4 regions of the Nonomuraea sp. NPDC003709 genome follow, and region 4 is predicted to be linked to each of the others. Evidence: riboswitches for the same ligand, from Rfam matches in the RefSeq annotation. Region 4 holds a riboswitch; each other region holds the start of a gene.

The links. Region 4 has a riboswitch for cyclic di-AMP ahead of ABZX61_RS34145 (hypothetical protein). Riboswitches for the same ligand answer to the same signal wherever they lie in the genome.
Region 1: it holds a riboswitch for cyclic di-AMP, as region 4 does, so the genes downstream of both, ABZX61_RS11330 (C40 family peptidase) here and ABZX61_RS34145 (hypothetical protein) in region 4, are expected to answer to the same signal.
Region 2: it holds a riboswitch for cyclic di-AMP, as region 4 does, so the genes downstream of both, ABZX61_RS29975 (hypothetical protein) here and ABZX61_RS34145 (hypothetical protein) in region 4, are expected to answer to the same signal.
Region 3: it holds a riboswitch for cyclic di-AMP, as region 4 does, so the genes downstream of both, ABZX61_RS31960 (GH25 family lysozyme) here and ABZX61_RS34145 (hypothetical protein) in region 4, are expected to answer to the same signal.

The regions. Positions count from the first base shown of each region.
Region 1 covers NZ_JBEXMW010000003.1:569,618-573,744, reverse strand. The annotation lists gene ABZX61_RS11340 (RDD family protein) at 1-952, opposite strand, end outside; gene ABZX61_RS11335 (amino-acid N-acetyltransferase) at 1,038-1,607, opposite strand; cyclic di-AMP (ydaO/yuaA leader) riboswitch at 1,884-2,033, shown strand; gene ABZX61_RS11330 (C40 family peptidase) at 2,039-3,079, shown strand; gene ABZX61_RS11325 (LuxR C-terminal-related transcriptional regulator) at 3,106-3,318, opposite strand; gene ABZX61_RS11320 (helix-turn-helix domain-containing protein) at 3,961-4,127, opposite strand, start outside.
Region 2 covers NZ_JBEXMW010000010.1:240,539-244,665, forward strand. The annotation lists gene ABZX61_RS29965 (aminotransferase class III-fold pyridoxal phosphate-dependent enzyme) at 1-263, shown strand, start outside; gene ABZX61_RS29970 (alpha/beta fold hydrolase) at 260-1,105, opposite strand; partial or broken gene ABZX61_RS29975 (hypothetical protein) at 1,357-1,722, opposite strand; cyclic di-AMP (ydaO/yuaA leader) riboswitch at 2,023-2,158, opposite strand; gene ABZX61_RS29980 (DUF5302 domain-containing protein) at 2,325-2,525, opposite strand; gene ABZX61_RS29985 (MDR family MFS transporter) at 2,574-4,022, opposite strand; gene ABZX61_RS29990 (PadR family transcriptional regulator) at 4,079-4,127, shown strand, end outside.
Region 3 covers NZ_JBEXMW010000011.1:274,714-278,840, forward strand. The annotation lists gene ABZX61_RS31955 (MBL fold metallo-hydrolase) at 1-1,147, shown strand, start outside; cyclic di-AMP (ydaO/yuaA leader) riboswitch at 1,614-1,758, shown strand; gene ABZX61_RS31960 (GH25 family lysozyme) at 1,770-2,537, shown strand; gene ABZX61_RS31965 (DUF4142 domain-containing protein) at 2,812-3,489, shown strand; gene ABZX61_RS31970 (MarR family transcriptional regulator) at 3,572-4,072, opposite strand.
Region 4 covers NZ_JBEXMW010000012.1:362,338-366,464, reverse strand. The annotation lists gene ABZX61_RS34155 (ATP-binding protein) at 1-436, shown strand, start outside; gene ABZX61_RS34150 (DinB family protein) at 447-947, opposite strand; gene ABZX61_RS34145 (hypothetical protein) at 968-1,924, opposite strand; cyclic di-AMP (ydaO/yuaA leader) riboswitch at 1,930-2,071, opposite strand; gene galT (galactose-1-phosphate uridylyltransferase) at 2,137-3,216, opposite strand; gene ABZX61_RS34135 (DeoR/GlpR family DNA-binding transcription regulator) at 3,213-3,989, opposite strand.

The sequences.
Region 1 (4,127 bases), on a different contig from region 4:
TCACGATGAAGAGGATGACCCCATCGATGAGCCTCGCCACCAGGCGCTGCCACCACTCCGCCAGCGGTGCCGGCGCGCCGGGCGGCTGCACGCCCACGGGCCCGGGCTGGCCGTAGGCCTGGCCGTAGCCGGGCTGGCCGTACTGCTGCGCCTGCCCGTAACCCTGCTGCCCGTACTGCTGCTGGCCGTACTGCTGGTCGCCGTAGCCCTGCTGGGCGTAGCCGGGCTGGGACTGCTGCTGCTGGCCGTAGCCCTGCTGGCCGTACTGCTGCTGGCCGTAATCGGGCTGCGACTGGGGCTGCTGACCGTACTGCTGCTGACCGTAGTCCGGCTGGGACTGCGGCTGCTGGCCGTACTGCTGCTGACCGTAGTCCGGCTGCGACTGGGGTTGCTGGCCGTACTGCTGGCCGTAGCCCTGCTGACCCGACTGCGGCTGCTGCCCGTAACCCGGCTGGGACTGGGCCTGCTGGCCGTAGCCGGGCTGGGACTGCTGCTGCTGGCCGTACTGCTGGCCATAGCCCTGCTGACCCGACTGCGGCTGCTGACCGTAGCCCTGCTGGCCGTACTGCTGCTGACCGTAGTCCGCCTGGGACTGCGGCTGCTGACCGTAGCCCTGCTGCCCGTAGCCCTGCTGGGACTGGGCCTGCTGGCCGTAGTCAGGCTGGGACTGCTGCTGCTGGCCGTACTGGGGTTGCTGGCCGTGCTGCTGCTGTCCGTACTGGGGTTGCTGCTGACCGTACTGCTGTTGCTGTCCGTACTGCTGTTGCTGGCCATAGCCCTGCTGACCGTACGGGGGCTGCTGCCCATAGGCGTCGTCCGCCCGGTAGCCGATCACAGTCGCGTCCGGGTCGGGCTCGCCGGGGTGGCGGCCCTGGTTCTGCTGCCCGTAATAGGGAGGCGCAGAGTTGTCTCCGGATTCGTCCTGTGGATACGGCGGCTGTCCGGTGCTCACCGTGTCACCTCGCTTCGAGTGCGCATGTGGCACGTGTCAGGACACATGCCTGTGCTGCCCAACGTATCGACATAGGTATCAACAATCACCTTTCCATCTGGTCAAGGTCCACGTCACCCGATGTCAGGTGGAGCAGCATGCGGGTGTTTCCCAGCGTGTTCGGCTTGACGTGTTCAAGATCCAAAAACTCGGCAACACCCTCGTCGTACGAGGCCAGCAGTTCGGCGTAGACCTCAGGTGAGACCGGTGTGCCCTGAATCGGGCGGAACCCGAGTCGCGCGAAGAAGTCGACCTCAAAAGTAAGACAGAATACACGTCGCAGACCCAAATCCTTAGCCTGCTGGATCAGCGCGGAGACGATCCGGTGGCCGACGCCCATCCCCCGGCACTCGGGATCCACCGCCACCGTGCGGACCTCCGCGAGGTCCTCCCAGAGCACGTGGAGCGCGCCGCAGCCGACGACCTGCCCGTCTCGCTCGGCCACCCAGAACTCCTGTACGTCCTCGTACAGCGTCACCGTGGCCTTCTCCAGGAGCCGCGGCCCCGCCCCCGCGTAGGTGTCCACCAGGCGTCTGACCATGCGCACGTCGGGCGTGCGGGCACGCCGGACCACCACCGCGGTCTCGGGCACTGTCAGCTCGGCCACCTGCTCCATGGTTCTCCAGGGTACAGATCTCATTACGGCTCAGCCCTAACTCCCATGTCTCGGCCCATCTTGTTACATCTCGTGGTCAGATCGGCACGGGACCGCGCGGCCAGCTCGCGCCCGCCGAAAGCGCGGACAAATAGGGCGTAGGGCCTCTTCCGCACGGGTGACCACGAGATCACCTTGTGACCCTTCGGTTGTGAAACCTCTACAGACTTGGCAGTTCTGGTTGAGCACGAACCCGGAGTGCATTAGTGTCCAGCGACAATGTTTCCCGCGTGTCGCGCGGGATGCACGCCCAATTCTCGCAAGAGAAGCCGGGGAACCGCCGGTGGCGACCTCCTACGCCACCACTGGGGTGAATCCGAGTCTTTCGGTAGGGCTGCTCCGGCCCGAACCCGTCAGCTAACCCGGTAGGCGTCGACGAGAGGAGCTGGTTGGTGAAGCCCACGCTCAGCGGTGGGGGGAAGTCGGCGGGCAAGCACGCCCGCCCTCCGGAACGGGCCCGGCGACGACGCCGCGTCGGTGTGGTGAGTCTCACAGTCGCCGCGCTGCTGTTCGCCATCCCCGTCGGTTCGGCGTCCGCGGATCCCGAGCCCTCGCTGAAAGAGCTCGCCGACCAGGCCACGAAGCTGCACACCGACATCGAGACGCTGACCGAGCAGTACAACGGCCAGCGGGAGAAGCTCAAGACCGCCAAGAAGGCCGCCGAGGCCGCGGAGAAGACGCTGACGAGCAGCGAGACGGATCTCGCCGCCAAGCGCTCGAAAGCCGTCGCGCTGGCCCAGAACGCCTACATCACGGGCGGCCTGAAGACCCTCGCCTTCACCACCTCCGACGACCCCGAGGGCTTCCTCAACCGCGCCGCGACCTCGTACGCGCTGCAGACCGAGCAGGGCGAGGAGATCAACCAGCTCACCAAGGCGATGGACACGGCCACCCGCGCCAAGGAGAGCGCCACGGCCCGCATCGACGAGGTCCAGAAGCTCGTCACGGACCTCGAGGCCAAGCGCAACAAGATCACCAAGCTGGTGACGAAGGTCGAGAGCAGCCTGTTCAGTCGGGCCCTGGGCGAGGCCGGGCGCCCCGGCACGCGGGCCGTGCGCGTCAACCTGCCGATCCCGGGCTCGGGGAAGGCCGCTGAGGCCGCGCGGTGGGCGCTCACGCAGCAGCTCAAGCCGTACGTCTGGGGCGCCGAGGGCCCCGGCTCGTACGACTGCTCCGGGCTCGTCATGGCGGCGTTCCAGCGGGTGGGCATCTCGCTGCCGCACTACACCGGCGACCAGTGGACGGCCGGCCGGCACGTCTCGCGCGAGGAACTCCGGCCGGGCGACCTGGTGTTCTTCTACAGCGACCTGCACCACGTGGGCATCTACATCGGCGGCGGCATGATGGTGCACGCCCCGCAGACGGGTGACGTCGTACGGATCGCGTCGATCGCGAGGCGGCCGTTCGCCGGCGCGGTGCGCATCGCCGACTGAGCCCGCACCCCGGCGGTCCGCCGCGGCTAGATCAGCTGGCGGCGGGCTGCCCAGGCCACGGCCTCGATCGCCGTGGCCACGCCTATGCGGTCGCAGATGCCGCGCAATCTTCGTCGTACCGTGCGCCCGCTGATATCCAGCCGCCGCCCAACCCGATCGACCGTGACTCCCTTGGCCAACTCCGCCAGCAGCGCCAAATCAGCATGGCTGAGCTCAACGCCTTCAGTGAGCACATCCATCGGGAGCCCTCCCCCCAACAGCAGAACTTGGACCTCACAGACGGGCCAAAGCCGCTCCTCGCAGACGGTAAACGCATCGTGGAAAGGTCGTCAAGCATGACAATCGCCGCACTTGACGAGCGCTATTGACATGATCCGCTATATATGACGCACTCGCGATATGTCAGAACGTAGAGTGATCACATTGGGGCTTCCGGAATGGCCCTGACCAGCGTTCCGGTTTTCGATCAGTTCGCCATGGATATTCCGCATGATCGATACCCGCGTTATCGCGGGACACGCGTCCGTGACGCGATCTTTCCGGCGCACGGCAAGCCACCAATCGCTCGCTTTGTACCGCGCTCCCACACGATCCGACAACCCAGGTCAGGCAGTCGATTAAGGCAATTGGATCAATCCGCTATGGCAATTGCCGCCGCGGGTTCAGGTCGGCGGCCCGCCGGGTGGCGGGCGTCCTGCTCTGACCGCCGGGCCGGGCGGCCTCGTTTCCGGGTGCGCGTGCCCGGCGGGATCACAGGGATGGCCGGGACACCACGGACGCTCCCTGACCCGCGCCTCCGCGGCCTTGACGCGATGCTTACAAGCGGCTTCGGATCGGAAACCGGGCGGCCCGGAAGCCGGATTCGCGACGGCGATGATCGCTCAGGCGCCGGCGGCGTCGTAGCGGTCCCTGGCGGCCTCGACGTCCTCCATGTGCGTCTCGGCCCAGCTCTTGATCGCGGCCACCAACGGCATCAGGTTCTCGCCCAGCGGGGTGAGCGCGTAGTCCACCCGTACCGGCACAGAAGGGGTGAGCGTGCGCGAGACCA
Region 2 (4,127 bases), on a different contig from region 4:
GTGAGGGGCTTTACGCGCAGGCCAAGTCCCACGGGTTCGTGGTGAACCAGACGGGACCCGTCACGATCCCGTGGCTCAGCTTCGACGGGGACGCCGACCTCTCCGTCGCGATGTGGTGGAGCGACGCCTGCCTGCGGCACGGGGTCTACCTGCACCCGTGGCACAACTGGTTCATGTCGGCCGCGCACACGGAGGCCGACGTGGCCAGGGCGCTGGAGGGCACGGACCAGGCGTTCGCGGAGACCCGTGCCCACTTCGGCTAGGGAGCGGTGAGCTTGCTGATCTCGGCCACGACGGACGGCCAGAGCATGCGCGGCAGGTCGTGGCCCATGCCCGGGTAGGTCACCAGCCGGGCGCCCGGGACGGCCGCGGCCGTGGCCTGGCCGCCCGCGACCGGGACGAGCTGGTCCGCCTCCCCGTGCAGCACCAGCGTGGGCACCCGCACCCCGGCGAGCCCTGCCGTGCGGTCGCCCGAGGCCATGATGGCGGCGAGCTGCCGGGCCGTCCCGCCGGGGTCGAAGCAGCGGTCGAACGCGAGTCCGGCCAGCAGGGTGATCCGCTCGCGGTCCAGCTCGTATCCGGGCGAGCCGATGACCGACCAGGTCAGCACCGCCTGGGCCTGGACCGCTTCGCGGTCGGCGGGAGGCGCGGCCATGAGGGTGGCGAGCGCGGCCTCGGTGGGCGGGGCCGCCGAGGGGCCGGGGGTGGACATGATCGAGGTCAGGGTCAGCACCCGGTCCGGGTGGCGGATGGCCAGCGCCTGGGCGATCATGCCGCCCATCGACGCTCCGACCACGTGGGCGGCCGGCCAGCCCAGCGCGTCCATGAGTCCCGCCGAGTCGTCGGCCAGGTCGTCCAGCAGATACGGCGAGGGCGCCCCCATCGCGGGAACGCCCTTGTCGTGGAAGTGTGTGGAGAGACCGGCGTCGCGGTTGTCGAACCGTACGACGTGGTGTCCCTGGTCCGCCAGCAGCGCGCAGAGCCCTTCATCCCAGTGGATGAGCTGCGCGCCGAGCCCCATGATGAGGAGCAGGGGGCGCCCCTCGTGCGAGCCGAAGCTCTCGTAGGCGATTTCGATGCCGTTCGCGGCTACGCGGGTGGTCACGAGGACCAGAATGACATTCTGGTCCAGGTCCGTAAAGTTCAGCCCTTGAGAAGATTGCGAACGCGGTCGCTGGCGAGCACCACGCCGCCGCCCACCGCGGCCACGGCGCTGGCCACGACGGCGCCCGTGCTGGCGCTCCACTCTCCGGCCTCGCGCGCCGGCGGCGGCACGGCCGCACCGGCCGCCGGGGGCTCGGCCGGGTTGTCGTCGCGCTCGGACCAGGCGCCGGTCGAGAACGGGACCGGGTAGTTCTTCTTGCCGGGACCGTTGCCCCACTTGGTGATGACGTAGTCGACCTTGATGTGCCCCTGGCCGCCGACGCCGTCGACGCCGAGCGTCTCCATGTTGAACGAGCCGCCGGTCAGCTCCGCGAACGTCTTGCCGTCCAGGTCGAGCATGACGCCGTTGTTGGAGGGCACGCCCGGGCCGCGGTCGCCGACGAAGAAGGGCAGCTTCTTGCCGTCGTGAATCACGTATCCCTCGGTCATGAGCGGCCAGCTCGGGCTGGCGGCCATACCTTTCTGCATGGGCTTGCCGCTGGCGGGCAGGCCGGTGTCCCCGGCGCGGCCGGAGGAGTCGTCCCAGAAGTACGAAGCAGTGGTCGAGCCCTTGAGCAGGACCTTCTCTTCCGTGTTGGAGTCGGCGTGGGCCGCGGTGCCGGCGATGGTGAGCGCGCCGACGGTGGAGGCGGTGAGCAGAGCGAGGGTACGCAAACCAGAACGTGCAGACATGAAAAGTACAGTCCTTCGCGAGGGGGCAGGGAGATTGCGCTCGCTTGAAAAAGGGCGTAGCAGGGGAAAGCACCTGACAGGGGGAGAGCTACGCGGAGCGCGAAACGAGCCTGGAGAAGGGACCGCTCAGAGGGCGGCCGTCATCACGCTGTAGGGGTGTTCTACGTGATCATTCAAGTTCTGCATATGTCCTCTCCATCTCGCCTACCGGGTTAGCTGACGGGTTCGGGCGGTGGAGTTGCCCTACCGACGCAAAGTCGGATTCACCCCAGGGAGGTGGGTCCCCGGCTCCCGAGTGATCGGGATTAGGCGCCAGCCGGCTGGTTCCCTTGTGTGGTCCACGCCACCGGCTGGTAAGTGGGCATCACTCTAACCACGTATTCCGGACAAACACAAACAGTTCGTCATGAATCGGTGTAAAGATCTACCTGCCCCCGGCATAGAGAAAGGGGGCACGGCATTGCCGTACCCCCTTGAAATTCCCGGCCTCAGCCGCCGCTCTTGCGCCTGAACGATCTTTTACTCGCAGCCGGACCGTGCGCCCCGTGGATCTTCGATGGGTCGCCGCCCTTGCCACCCGCGCTCGAGTCCGCGTGCTGGTTACGCTTGCGCTCCAGCGCCTCGCGGAACTTGCGCTTCATCTCGTCCTCGGGAGTCTCGCTGACTTCCGGCTCCGGTGTTTCCGCCATGAGGACCTCCATGGTGTTGGGGACTATCACAGCTTCGCATGGCGCCGCTTATGACGCGAAACTGGCCTCAACCCTGTTCTGCGGCGTGGCGGGCACCTCCAGCCGCCTGGCCGGCATCACCACCAGCGCGATCAAAGCGAGCAGCGCCCCTGCCACCCCCAGCGACGGGATGACCGCCGCCGCGGCGGAGGCGTGCGCGGCGGCCAGGCCGTGCACGGGCGCCTCCGCCGTGACCGTCGAGGTGTAGAGGGTGCCGCCGACGGCCAGCGCCACGGAGCCGCCGATCTGGCGGAAGAAGGTCAGGTTCGCGGAGGCGACGCCGATGTACTGCGGCTCGACGGACTGCTGGGAGGCCACGGTCAGGCCGGACAGCATCGGGCCCATGCCCAGCCCGATCAGCAGCATCCAGCCGGCCAGCAGGAGCCCGTTGGTCTGCGCGGTCAGGTTCAGGCAGAGCAGGGCGCCCGCGACGAGCAGGAACGGGGAGGCGACCAGCCACGGCTTGTAGACCCTGGTCCTGGACATGAGCGTGCCCATGACGACGCTGCCCAGGACCATGGCCAGCGTCATCGGGTAGATCCTCAGCCCGGACTCGGTCGCGCTGACGCCGAGGGACTGCTGGAAGTAACGCGGCAGGAACACCACGCCGGCGTACATGCAGAAGGCCGTGAAGAAGGACGTGACGTTCACGAGCGTGTAGGTGCGGTTGCCGAACAGGTGCATGGGCATGATCGGGCTGACCGCCCGCCTCTCTACCAGCACGAACACCGCCAGCAACGCGACCGCGAGCACGATCGGCCCGGCCACGGCGGCGTCGGTCCAGGTGTGGCCGTCCAGGCCCTTCTCCGTCAGGCCCAGCAGCAGCGCGCTGATGGCCACGGTGAAGACCGCGATGCCCGCGTAGTCGGGGCGCCCGCCGCCGCCCACGCCCGGCCGGTTCGGCAGGCGGCGCGCGACGATCGCGATCAGCACGAGGCCGATCGGCACGTTCACGTAGAAGGCCCACCGCCAGGTCGCGTGGTCGGTGAACAACCCGCCCAGGAACGGCCCGGCCAGGTACGTCAGGCCCATCACGCCGCCGAACGCACCCTGCACGCGGGCGCCGTTCGTACCCGGAGGGAACATCTCCATCACCAACGCCATCGACAGCGGCAGCAGCGCGCCCGCGCCGAGTCCCTGCAGCGCGCGGAACGCGATGAGCTGCGGCATGTCCTGCGCCGCCCCGCACAGCGCGGACCCGGCCACGAACACCACCATCCCGATCAGCAGCAGCGCCTTCCTGCCGTGCTGGTCGGAGAGCCGGCCGTAGAGCGGCACGGTCACCGTCGAGGTGAGCAGGTACGCCGTCACCACCCAGACGTAGAGCGTCGTACCGCCCAACTCGGCCGTGATCCGCGGTAACGCGGTGCCGACGATCGTCTGGTCGAGCATCGCCAGGAACATCCCGCCGAGCACCGCGAGCAAGAGGAGCCCTTGAGGCTTCATGTCATCATTCACATGTGAAGATTGATATGTAAATCCTGACATGTCAAGTCTTCGATATGCTGGCGCGCATGTCCCTTCGGATCGCGCTTCTCGGGCTGCTCGAGGCCGTCGGCCCGG
Region 3 (4,127 bases), on a different contig from region 4:
GGTGCACGACGGAGATCGGATCGCCGTCTCCGAGCGGATGTGGCTGGACGTGGTGACCACGCCGGGACACACCTTCCACCACCTGTCCTACGTGCTGGCCGGTCCGGGAGGGCCGGAGGGGGTGTTCACCGGAGGATCGCTGTTGTTCGGCGGCACCGGGCGTACCGACCTGCTGGGCGCCGAGCATGCCCGCACCCTGGCCCGCCACCAGCACGCCTCCGCGCGGCGGCTGTCCGGCCTGCTGCCCGACGGCGCGCGGCTCTGGCCGACGCACGGGTTCGGCAGCTTCTGCGCGGTCACGCAGTCCGGCGCGTCCGCCTCGACCATCGGCCGGGAGAAGGACGTCAACCCGGTGCTGCGGATGGAGGCCGACGACTTCGTCACCCACATCCTGGAAGGGCTGGACGCCTACCCCGCCTATTACGCCCACATGGGCGCGCGCAACGCCGCCGGCGCGGAGCCGATCGACCTGACCCCGGCGCGGCCGGCCGACAGCGCTGAGCTGCTGGCTCGCCTGCGGGCGGGCGAATGGGTGGTGGACCTGCGCTCACGCAAGGCGTTCGCGGACCGGCACCTGGCCGGCACGCTCAGCTTCGGCCTGGACGGGCCGATGGCGACCTGGCTGGGCTGGCTGGCCCCGTGGGACATGCCGCTCACGCTGCTCGGCGAGTCGGCCGAACAGGTCGCCGCCGCCCAGCGCGAACTGGCCCGCATCGGCATAGACCGCCCGGCCGCCGCCTCGACCGGCACCGTCGAACAGTGGGCCGGACACGACCCGGGCCTGATCGCCGAGCTGACCACCGCGACCTTCGCCGACCTGGCCGCCGCCCGCGCGAGCGAACCGGCCATCTCCCGCGCGGGGGAACCGGTCGGCGGCCCGACCGTCCTGGACGTGCGGATGGGCAACGAATGGCGGGCCGGTCACGTGGCCGGCGCCGTGCACATCCCGCTGCCGGAGCTGCCGGAGCGCCTGGCCGAGGTGCCGGCGGGAACGGTGTGGGTGCACTGCGGCACCGGCTACCGGGCCGCGGCGGCCGCGAGCCTGCTGGCCCGCAGCGGCCGTCAGGTGGTCCACATCGACGACGCCTACTCCCGGGCCGCCGACGCCGGCCTGCCCATCACCACCCCCGACGAGACCCCCTCTTGACCACCCTCGGCCCCGGCGACACCGGGACGCCTGCCCGGATCCGGTGACCCGCCGGGGCCGATCGACGTGCGGACTCCCGGAGAGTTGGAGTCCGCCCGCCTGCCCGGCTCCCGCGTGCCCGACGGCGCCGCGGACGTCAAAGGACAGGGCTGGAGTCACGATTACCCGCAGAACGGCGTTTGGTCACAATGGCAACGCATGAATGGTCTGTCCCACCCGTGCCGAGATCATAAAGGCCCGCAAGCGACCCCCCCGATTTTTTGCCAAGCACCAGAATCCCTACAGGCACGGCATTTCAGCGCCGCCCAGTCGCCGACACCCGCGAATCAGATTTGCACTACTTGCACCATCTATGGATATATGTCTATCTTTTGCCTAGTTGCGGCACGGATGTGGCGCCCTTTCGCCGCATCGTTGCCGCTTCGTTGACCGGACCGCGCGCTGCCCGAAGAAGCCCTTCGGGGACAGCGTCCGGCCGCCGAATCCGCACCTCGCGGAACCGGGGACCCACGTTCTTGGGGTGAATCGGACGCCAGCCCAGGCTGCGCCATGTAGGGCACTTCCAGGCCCGAACCCGTCAGCTAACCCGGTAGGCGGTATGGAAGCAAGGAGTCAATGCCTCATGTCCAAGCCCCGGCTTGCCACCATCGCCTGCATCCTCAAGAATCACCGCGATCTCCTCACCAAATACCTCAGCTTCGCCGTCGCCGTCGCGATCCTCGCCGCAACCGCCGCCATCACCACCTTCGCATTCGCATCGCCCACCGAGCAGAGCCCGGCGCAGGCGACTCGCCATGGAGCCGGACCCCTCATCTACGGCCTGGACATCTCCAATTACGAGCCCCTGTACGACTGGAATGCCAGCCCGGCCAAGTTCGGCATCATCAAAGCCACAGAAGGCACGTCCTTCCGCGACGCCTCATTCGCCAGGCACTGGCGCGAGCTGGGCAAGAAGGGCATCGTGCGCGGGGCGTACCACTACGGCCATCCCCGCAACAATCCCATCGCGGAGGCCGAGCACTTCCTGTCCGTGGTGAACTCGCAGCCCGCCAAGGCCGGCGACCTGCTGGTCCTTGACCTGGAGACCGCGAACGGCAGATCCGTCGCCGAGGTCAACGCCTGGGCCAAGACGTGGCTGTCGTACGTGAAGGACCAGACGGGGATCACCCCGATGTTCTACAGCGGCTGGAACTTCGCCAACAAGTACGGCAAGGGCCTGTCCGAGTACCCGCTGTGGGTCGCCCACTACAGCAAGGCCAAGGGGGCCATCACCCCGCCCGCCGACTGGAAGTCCTGGGCCATCCACCAGTACTCCGAGTCCCCTGTCGACCAGAACGTCTCCGCGCTGACCGCCGACCAGTTGCGCGGCCTGGGCCGCCCCACGGCCTGAGCCCACCCGGCGGGTCCGCACCGCGATCGGGTTGCTCCCAGGTGAACGCCGCCCCGCGTGCTCCTCTCGGCCCGGAGGAGCACGCGGTGGACGCCGGTCACGGATGGCACCGGTGAAGGCCGCCTCGGACAACGGCTCAGCGGACCCCGGCAGTCTTGCCCAATGCAAATCTTGCACAATGCCATGAACACTCCCGCACCCTCCCGCGTATCCCTCAGTGACCGGCGCCACTCACGAAGGCCGCGTCCAAGGGACCGGAAGGGGATGACGGCGTATGCGACTCCTCGACAGCCGTCGCGCTCTCATCAGTTGCGGCATTGCCGCCCTCTGCACTCTGACCGCCTGCGCCGGCTACACGCCGACGCCCGTCTCTGACACCGCCGGCCTGAGCACCGAGCCGACCGCCGTCGAGACAGGACCGACCGACGCACCCACCGTCCAACCCGTGGAGGACGAGCCGGAGGCCCGCACCCGGCAGACCAAGTGGGGACCGCTGTCCGAGGCCGACCAGGAGCTCATCAAGAAGGTCCGGCTCGCCAGCCTGTGGGAGATGCCCATGGCCCAGGACGCGATACAGCGCGCCAACAGCGCCCGCGTCCGCCAGGTCAGCAAGGAGATCGCGGCTCAGCACGACATGCTCGACGGGCAGGTTCGCGACGTGGCCGCCAAGCTGAAGGTCAAACTGCCGGTGAAGCCCACGCCTCAGCAGCAGGACTGGATGACAGATATTTCCGGCAGGTCCGGATCCGCCTATGACAAGACGTACGTCAAATGGCTGCGGCTGGCGCACGGACAGATCTTCACCCTGATCGGCACGGTACGCGGCACCACGCAGAACACCCTGGTCCGGCGCTTCTCCGAACAGGCCAACGCCGCGGTGCTCAACCACCAGCGCCTCCTGGAGAGCACCGGCCTGACCACACCCGAGAGCTTCCCCACCCCGTCCATCTGACGGCCGAGGAGGGAGCCCGCACGGCTTCCGGCCGCCGCGAGGTGCCGGCATTTGGTCGGCGGCTCAGCGCCGCGTGAGCGATTCAGACAGCGGACCAGCCCAGCGGGTTCGGCACGTTCAGAGGTGGCTCGCCGCCCGCCTCGTTGAAGGCGTTCATGGCCGAGATGAGCGCCCGGCGCTGCCTGGCCGACATCCGCGCCACGATCGCGCCGATCTCCTCCCTGCGGCGCGCGGTCACCTCGTCCACGATGCGGCGTCCCTCGTCCGTCAGCCGCATCAGGCTCTCGCGCCGGTTGTGCGGATTGACCTCCCGTACGATCAACCCGGCAGCCACCAGCCGATCGGCCATCCGCATCGCCGTGGAGGAGTTGACCCCCAGCAGCTCCGCCATCGTGACCAGCTTGGTCTCACCATGGCCGGCCAGCACGACGAGCATCCTGAACTGCGGCAACGTGACCCTGTCCCCGACCGCCCCCAATGACCTCACCGCGACCGCCACCAACAGCCGCGACCCGGTCAGCACCGCCGTGACGACAGCCGAAAGATCCTCTCCCTGCGCCTGGAGGTCATCGTCTTCCTTCATAGGCACTGTTGTATATGCGCGGGGCGGATCACGGGCACGAGATCCCCATCGTCCG
Region 4 (4,127 bases):
CACCCGTGACGTGGGCTTCGACCACCTGCTGATGGGCGGCAAGCCGTACACGACCTCGTGCCCGTTGCCCTTTCAGGCCGACTCCGTGAAGACGGCCAGGGACGTGACCCGCTCGACCCTGAGGGGCTGGGGCCTGCACGAACTCAGCGACGACGCCGCGCTGGTGGTGTCGGAGCTCGTGACCAACGCGGTGCGCTACGCGATGTACGCGGCGGGACGGCGGGAGATCGAGCTCTTGCTGATGCGCGTACAGCCGCACGTGCTGCTGGCGGTGGCCGACCCCAGCGACGAGGTGCCGCGCCCCAAGGAGCCGGACTTCATCTCGGAGAACGGGCGCGGCCTCTACATCGTCGAGACCTACAGCCAGTGCTGGGGCTGGGACCCGCTGGCCCGCGGCGGCAAGGCCGTGTGGGCGCTGTTCCGCACCGAGCCCTGATCGGCCCCGGTCACTCTCCGGTCACCCCGTCGATGCGCTCGCGCAGCAGATCCGCGTGACCGTTGTGCCGCGCGTACTCCTCGATCATGTGGATGAGGATCCAGCGATGGGTGCATTCCTGGCCTCTGTGGTCACCGACGGCGTCCAGCGGCCTGGCGTCCGAGATGGCGCGGGCGCGCTCGACCTCCTCTTCCCACGTGGCGAAGGCCTCCTTGACCGAGGCGGCGTCCACTTCCTTGAAGTCGGCGTCGTTGTCGCGGTCCTTGTCCCACAGCTTGGGGAGGTCCTCGCCGTTCAGCACGCGGCGGAACCAGGATCGTTCGACGTTCGCCAGGTGCCGGACCAGGCCGAGCAGGGACATGGTCGAGGGTGAGACGGAGCGCAGGCGCAGCTGATCGTCCGACAGGCCCGCGCACTTGACGGCGAGGGTGCCGCGGTGCCATTCGAGCCAGTTGTTCAGCGTGGTCCGCTCGTCGCCGGTGAGAGCGGGCGGGATTCGGGTGTCAGTCATGATGTCCGACCTTATCCAGCTCAGTACATCGAGATGTGGACGTGGTCGTAGTGGTTCTCGGTGACGCTGCCGCGGTCCGACATGGCCCGCCAGCCCGAGCCCATGTTGATGCGCTGCTTCCAGATCACGTACTTGACGCCGAGCTTGCCCTTGTTCTTGAGCGCCCAGTCCGCGATGCGGTCGCCCAGGGCGTTGTTGATGGCCGCGGGCATCGTCCCGCCGGTGCTCATCATGAAGTCGCAGGCCCGCCCGAGCGGGTGCTCGCCGCTGGAGCCCGAGCGGAAGCAGCCCACCGTGTACGGCAGCTTGAAGTTCTTGCCCAGCTCCGCCTTCATCAGCCGCGTACGGGCCGTGATGTTGTCCGAGCCCGAGGGCAGTTCCGGTGCCCAGCTCCCGTCGGACTTGCGGCCGGGACCGAGCGGCACGAGGTCCTGGAGCTTCTTCTTGATGTCGTCGATGATGTCCTCGGCCTCGGAACGCTGTTCGGTCACGTCCTTGGCGTCCACGCCGATCTGGGTGGCCAGCGCGGCGGCCTCGTCGGAGGCCTTCTTCTTGTCGTCGCGGGCCTTGGCCACCCCCTGGACGAGGGCCTGCTGCTCGGCCGTCAGCTGTTCGAGCAGGGCGGCGCCGCCGCCGTTCTGGACCATCAGGACGGAGGGCAGCGACGGGTCGTGGTTCTGGTAGCGCATCCTGGCGAGGTCGCCGACCCGCTGCTCGGCGGCGGCCAGCGTCGTCTCCGCGGCCGCCAGCCGCTCCTTGGCCGCCTTGGCGGCGGCCTGCGCCTTGGCCAGCTCGACGCGCTTGAGGTTGTACTTCTCGATGAGCTTGTCGATCTTGCTGTTGAGCTGCTTGAGCTGGGCGCGGAGCTCGGCCTCCGACGGCTTGGGGGCCGCCGAGGCCGCGGTCGCCGGCAGGAGGGCGACGGCTGCGGCGGCGACGAGGCCGATGGCAAGAGTCGCGGGGGACGGAGCCGCCACGTGGATGTTCCTCTCCCTCTGCCGGCCGGGTTAGCTGACGGGTTCGGGCTGGGAGCTGCGTGCCCTACCACCGAAGTGGATTCACCCCAGGTGCGGATGGGTCCCCGGCTCCCGGGCGACTCGCCCGGGATTAGGCGTGTGCCTGCTGTTACGGCCAGGCACAAAAGGGATGTTAGTGGTAGATCACGAGTAACGCGACCCCCATTAGAAATCTAATAGTGATCTACCTGTGATCGAAGCATCCGCGCGGCCTCCTCCGGCAGCACGTCGTTCACGAACGCCCCCATGGCGGACTCCGACCCGGCCAGGTACTTGAGCTTGCCCGGCGCCCGCCTGATGCTGAACAGCTCCAGGTGCAGGTAGCCGAGCTCGCGGTCCTGCCGCACGGGCGCCTGGTGCCAGGCCGAGATGTACGGCATCACCACGCCGAACAGGTCGTCGAAGGCCCGCAGCACCGAGGTGTACAGGGGCGCGAACGCCGACCGCTCCTCCTCCGTCAGCGCCGCCAGATCGGGCACCTGCCGGTGCGGGTAGATGTGCACCTCGTACGGCCACCGCGCGGCGGCCGGCACGAACGCCGTCCACAACTCGTTGGAGGCCACCACGCGCGTCCCCGCGGCCCGCTCGGCGGCCAGCACGTCGGCGAACAGGTTCCCCTTCGAGTAGCGCCTGGCGGCGGCGAGCTGGAGCCTGGTCCTGGGCGTGACGTACGGGTAGGCGTAGATCTGGCCGTGCGGGTGGGCCAGCGTGATGCCGATCTCCTCGCCCCGGTTCTCGAAGCAGAACACCTGCTCCACGCCCTCGATCCCGGACAGCTCGGCCGTCCGGTCGGCCCACGCCTCCATGACCAGCTCCACCTGGCCGTCGGAGAGCTGGGAGAACGACGACGAATGCTCAGAGGTGAAGCAGACCACCTCGCACCGCCCCACTCCCGGCCGGACCTCACTCAGGCCCCCCACGTCTGTATAAGTCCCGAAATTGGTGGAGAAGGAGGGGAATCGGTTCTCGAACACCACCACGTCGTAGTCGTACGCCGGGATCTCCGACGAGCGCGTGTCCGACGACGGGCACAGCGGGCACTCGCTCGCCGAGCCGGTCGGCTGGAACGTGCGCGTCTGCCGGTGCCCCGCCATCGCGATCCACTCCTCGGTCAGCGGGTCGTAGCGCAGCTCGGAGGCCACCGGCCGGGGGTCGAGCACCCGCCGGTCGATCGCGCTCCGGTCGGCGTCGTCCCGCTGATCGAAGTAGATCAGCTCACGGCCGTCGGCCAGATGGGTGATGGTGCGCTTCACGAGCCCTCCGCGATGATCAGTTCTCCGGCCCGTTCGGCCAGCTCCATGCGTGCGTCCTCAGGCAGCCCCGCGTCGCTGACGACCACGTCGGCCTCGGTCAGCTCGGCGATGGTGCTGATGCCGACCGTGTTCCACTTCGTGTGGTCGGCGGGGATGACCAGCCGGTTGGCGGCCGCCACCAGCTCCCTGTCGGTCTCCGATTCCAGCAGGTTGGGGGTGGTGAACCCGGCCCGCACGCTCATCCCGTGCACGCCGAGGAACAGCGTGTCCACGTGCAGGCGGCGGATCGCGGCCACGGCCACCGGGCCCACCAGCGCGTCGGACGGCGTGCGCACGCCGCCGGTCAGCACGACCGTGCGGTCGGAACGCGGGTTGCGGTGGAAGACCTCGGCGACGGGGATCGAATTGGTGATCACTGTCAGCTCGGGGACGGCGATCAGGTGGCGGGCCAGCGCCCACGTGGTGGTGCCCGCCGAGAGCGCCACGGCCGTGCCCGGGCGGACGAGGCCGGCCGCGCGGCGCGCGATGGCCTCCTTCTCCTGCTGCTGGCGGGCCGACTTGGCGGTGAAGCCCGGCTCCTCGGTGGAGCCGGGGCCGAGGGCGGTGGCGCCGCCGTGCACCTTCTCCAGCAACCCGCGCTCGGCCAGCACCTCGAGGTCCCGACGGATGGTCATGTCGGATACGCCCAGCTCGCGGACCAGGTCCGCGACCCGGACGCCGCCGTTGCTGCGCACGCGTTCGAGGATCGTCTGCTGACGCTGCTGTGCGAGCACGCCCGCTCCTTCCAACAGATTCCACCAAATTATGACACGGAATTGTTGGGGAATGTTAGTTCGCGTGCTGCGCTTGCGCTGGTCAGCACGGGCGGGGAGGCTCGTGGCGTAGCCGATCATTGGCCCGATCACCGGAGG